One region of the Paenibacillus chartarius genome, then DNA from elsewhere that is predicted to be linked to it. Evidence: predicted binding sites of a transcription regulator. Region 1 holds the regulator's gene; the other holds the start of a gene.
What was found. The regulator CtsR, encoded in region 1, represses protease genes until heat stress. The targets are predictions, from matches to a motif close to ATGGTCAATAAAGGTCAAACA.

Region 1 (2,395 bases):
CTGCCTCAACGAGCGCGGCAATGGTTTCTAACCGCTGCTTTGGCGAGGGTGTGGAAGGCTCCATGCTTCGCCAAACGGTTTTGTCGAGCGTATTTAAGCTAATATTCACGGTGACAGCAGGCAGATTCTTTAGTACATCAAGGTCTCGTAATATGAGCGGCGAACGGGTTGTAATGCTGACCGGAACGCCGTACTTGGCCAGCACCTCCAAGCAGCTGCGCGTTAGCCGCGCATTTCCTTCCGCTTGCTGGTACGGGTCGGTTGCAGTGCCTATGGCCACTTGCCCTAACCGGCTCAATCCGCCTTTTCCCCGAGCTAATTTGTCGAGCTGTTCCGTCAATGCCTCGGCGGCATTCGACTTTAAGAAGATGTGATTTTGAAATGTATCATCGGCGGCGACTCCCATAAACGTGTGTGTAGCACGTGCATAACAAAAGCTGCAGCCATGCTGACAGCCGCGGTATGGGTTAATGGACCAGCGAAAGGGCATAGAAGGAGCGGTGACTTGGTTTAGAATCGTCTTAGACGGAAGCTCTTCGTAGTGTACTTTCTGTGCCATATAATTCTCCTTATAGCAAACATATGTTCGATATCGATCATATCATACCCGGCTGTAGAGATCAAAGTTAAAAAGGCTATTGGTAAGCATTCACTAATGAAGTGATCTGCTCAACAGGGATTAAACCGGATGATGGATGAATTCGGACCCCAGAGTCGAAGCTGCTGAGTATATCGCAGGACGAATCAAGTGATAATTGAAAGTGGAACAGCAATTGGCAAAATCCCTTCCGCTAAGCGGGGGGATTTTCGTCAATACTGTGTTTAGTTAGGGGCTTCGGCCATACTGCCGCGCGACTTCCAAGACTTATCGTCAGCCACTTGTCAAAAGGAAGTATTTTGACTATAATGTGAGTAAGGTCAAAGAAAGTCAAAGTCAATCCTTGGTGACTGTTTCTTGATCCGACCATTGGAATTACTCTTCAGCGGAGGAGTTCGCGATGCGTAACGTTTCCGAAGTGATCGAGCAATATTTGAAGCAAGCTCTACACCAAAGTCCGAACGGGATGGTGGAGATTCAGCGTAACGAGCTGGCGGATAAGTTTCAATGCGTACCGTCCCAGATCAATTACGTGATCAGCACGAGATTTACCCTAGAGAAGGGCTACATCGTAGAGAGCAAACGCGGCGGGGGCGGGTATATCCGCATACAGAAGGTACAGCTGCACTCTCACGGTTCTATTCTGGATTATATTTTTCAAACGATTGGCGAACAGATCGATCAGGCTTCCTCGGAGGGGATCGTGTATCAGCTGGAGGAAGCGAGGCTTATCAGCAGCAGGGAAGCGAATCTCATCCGCGCAGCGATTTCGCGTGACGTACTCGTACTGAAGCTGCCGGTTCGCGACGAGATTCGCGCCGCTATCCTGAAGGCGATGTTGGTTGCACTGCTGACCAAATAAACCGGGTTCCGCAAGGAGGATATATGCCGATGACATGCCAAGAATGCGGGAAGAGGCCGGCGACGCTTCACTTTACGAAGATTGTCGGCGGCGAGAAGACGGAGTTTCATATTTGCGAGTCGTGCGCGCGGGAGAAGGGGGAGCTGATCCCCGGAACAACAGGCGGATTCTCGATCCATAACCTGCTGTCGGGACTGCTGGATTTCGAACCGACGCAGAGCTCGGCGGTTAAGGCCCAGCAGCTGCGCTGCGACAATTGCGGTCTCACTTACGGCCAGTTCAGCAAGCTGGGACGGTTCGGCTGCAGCCACTGCTACGAGAGCTTCAACGCCCGGCTGGACCCGCTGTTCAAACGGGTGCACGGCAATACGGTGCATACCGGCAAAGTGCCGAAGCGCTCCGGCAGCATCATCCAGCATAAGCGGGAGATTGAACGCTTGAAGCGGGAGATGATGCAGCGCATCGAGCAGGAGGAGTTCGAGAAGGCCGCCGAGCTCCGGGATCAAATCAAAGAGCTCGAACGCAAGATCAGTGCGGTATAGGTTCGGCCGAGACGCTGTGAGGAGGGAATGGCGTTGATTCTGAAGCGTTTTACCGAAGAAGCGTTAAGCGAATGGATGAAAGGCGAAGGACCGGAGTCGGACATTGTCATCAGCTCCAGGGTTCGAATCGCGCGCAACTTGAAAGACTATCCGTATCCGATGCTGGCGACGAATCAGCAGTCCCGGGAAGTGTTGGAGCAGGCGCAGCAGGTGCTGGAGCAGGAAGACCTGAAGGAAATCAGCCGTTTTACTTTGCTGCCGCTTGCCGAGATGAATGAGCTGCAGAAAATGGTGCTGGTGGAGAAGCATCTCATCAGTCCGAACCTCGCCAACGAGTCGCGCAACGGAGCGGTTATCCTAAGCGATAATGAATCGATCAGCATCATGGTGAAT
Region 2 (2,395 bases), on a different contig from region 1:
ACCGCCGAGGTAAGATGGTTGGCCACGTGAGCCATTGTGGAGCCGCCTGCGACGGCGATCACGACGTCGGGATCTTTGCCTGCGATCTTCCGCAAGACGCCCGCGCCTGCGCGCCCCAGTTCCATTTTGGCATGAGGCGATTGATCGGAGTCTCCAGGCACTACAATGACTTGTTTAAGCCCATAGTGGCTGCGAATGCGTTCCTCCAGCTCGGTCAATCCGAACGTCTCCTGCAGCAGCGGCTGAAAGCTCTCGACGAGCTTGCGGCCCGCTTCGGTAATCCGCATCCCCAGCGCATCGACTTCAAGGAGCCCTTGCGCTTTCAGGAAGTCGGCCTCGCCCCGCAGTACCCGCTCCGTCATCCCGAGCGTACCGGCCAATGTCCTTCTGCCGACCAAGCCGGACAGCATGACATGATGCAAGATCGTGTACCGCTTGTTCATGATGTCGAGCAGGTCGGGGACGAGCTGCTTTTGAATATCCAGCATCTCACGCATGTAGTCCCGTCCGCCTCGCTTCCTCTTCACCTTGCATTTATGGGCCGCATTGTGTCCCGCGTATACATTTTGAGTCCCGGTACTTTCATGTTTATTATACTCCAATCAAGCCCGCATGGCAAACCCAACCTCGGAAAAAAGTTACTGTAATTCTCGACTTGCTTTTTTCGTTCAAGCCCGCTATAATTACTTTTGCTGTCAACGAAATTGATACGCAGCACGCGCCCGTGGTCCAATGGATATGACGTAGGCCTCCGGAGCCTGAGATAGGGGTTCGATTCCCTTCGGGCGCGCCATTATATCACCTAACCAGTCTGGTACAGCCAGATTTTTTTATACCTACGTTTGACCTTTCTTGACCTTTGTTAAATATTCCGTTATCATAGGTATAGAAGGCCTAAAGTTATCCAACCCTAGTGACATTAAGGAGGTCATCGCGATGAGTTTCATTCCTATGGTTGTCGAGCAAGACGGTCGCGGCGAGCGCGGGTACGACATTTACTCCCGGCTGCTGAAGGACCGCATTATTTTCCTGGGAACGCCTGTTAACGACGTGGTGGCCAACTCCATCATCGCTCAGATGCTGTTCCTTGCGGCGCAGGACCCGGATAAGGACATCAGCTTGTACATCAATTCCCCGGGCGGATCGATTACGGCGGGGATGGCGATTTTCGATACGATGCAATTCATCAAGCCGGACGTCTCGACGATCTGCGTCGGCATGGCCGCTTCGATGGGCGCGTTCCTGCTTGCCGCAGGCGCGAAAGGCAAACGCTATGCGCTGCCGAACAGCGAAGTTATGATTCACCAGCCGCTCGGCGGTGCGGAAGGGCAAGCGAGCGACATCGAGATCCGCGCGAAACGGATTCTGAAGATGCGCGACAACCTTAACCGCATCCTTTCGGAGCGTACCGGCCAGCCGTTCGAGAAAATCGAGAAGGACACCGACCGCGATAATTTTATGAGCGCTGCCGAAGCTGCAGAGTACGGCCTTATCGACAAGGTTATCGACAAGATCTAAACACAACAAAGCCGCCCAATGGGCGGCTTGTTTCATTATATGGCGTCCTGCCGGCGGCCCGGCGGCTACAAGCTTATTCGGCCGGCGGCGTGAATGTGCGGGTTGCCAGCTCCGCATCCAGCATGTAGAACGCATTGCTGTCCTTATCGATCCGCTTGAGCTTCTGAACGATCGTATCGAAGGTCGCCTCTTCCTCCACCTGCTCGTCGATAAACCATTTCAGGAAATTGATCGTAGCGTGCTCTCGCTCGTTCCAGGCAAGATCCGACAGCTCATAAATGCGCTTGGTTACTAGCTGTTCATGCTCATAGGCCGTTTCAAATGCATTAAGGATCGAGCTGTACTGGTTCTCCGGATGCTCCATCCCCGTCACATGAGCTCTCTTGCCCAGCGTGTTGATATAACGGAAAATTTTCATTGCGTGGAACTTCTCTTCCTCCGCCTGAACGATGAAGAAATTCGCAAACCCGTCCCAGCTTTCCGAAGCGCAGTACGCCGCGATAGCCAAATACACCTGAGAAGAATAAAATTCATAATTCATCTGATCGTTCAGCTTGTCCAACAGCTTATCGCTCAACATAAGTCTTCCAGCCTCCTTTATTCACTTGAAGTAGTATGTCCTATCCGTATTACTTTCAGAAGGTCGACTCGTGCTGTCTTTCGATGAAGAATACCATAGAGCATACGGCAGGGCAAGTCCCGCTGTAGATTTGTTCCATAATCGTTTGCCCTATTCCGGGCTCAGCCACGCCGCAGAAGGCTGTCCATAAAGAAAGAAGGGTGGTCCCCGGGACCACCCTTCTTTCTTCTATCGGCTGCCGCAAGCAGCAGTCCGCAAATCAAATCACTTCGTTGTATCAAGCGGGTAGAAGATCAA

Region 2: a site for CtsR is predicted at 840-860, ahead of clpP (ATP-dependent Clp endopeptidase proteolytic subunit ClpP). Genes of this name have one in related genera too.

What each region holds. Positions count from the first base shown of each region.
Region 1 is NZ_JBHLWN010000038.1:61,063-63,457, reverse strand. It holds gene ACFFK0_RS10330 (SPL family radical SAM protein) at 1-559, opposite strand, end outside; gene ACFFK0_RS10325 (CtsR family transcriptional regulator) at 999-1,460, shown strand; gene mcsA (protein-arginine kinase activator protein McsA) at 1,490-2,002, shown strand; gene mcsB (protein-arginine kinase McsB) at 2,078-2,395, shown strand, end outside.
Region 2 is NZ_JBHLWN010000023.1:22,392-24,786, forward strand. It holds gene ACFFK0_RS05170 (sugar-binding transcriptional regulator) at 1-497, opposite strand, end outside; tRNA gene ACFFK0_RS05175 (tRNA-Arg) at 719-793, shown strand; gene clpP (ATP-dependent Clp endopeptidase proteolytic subunit ClpP) at 937-1,518, shown strand; gene ACFFK0_RS05185 (ferritin) at 1,592-2,098, opposite strand; gene ACFFK0_RS05190 (copper amine oxidase N-terminal domain-containing protein) at 2,363-2,395, opposite strand, start outside.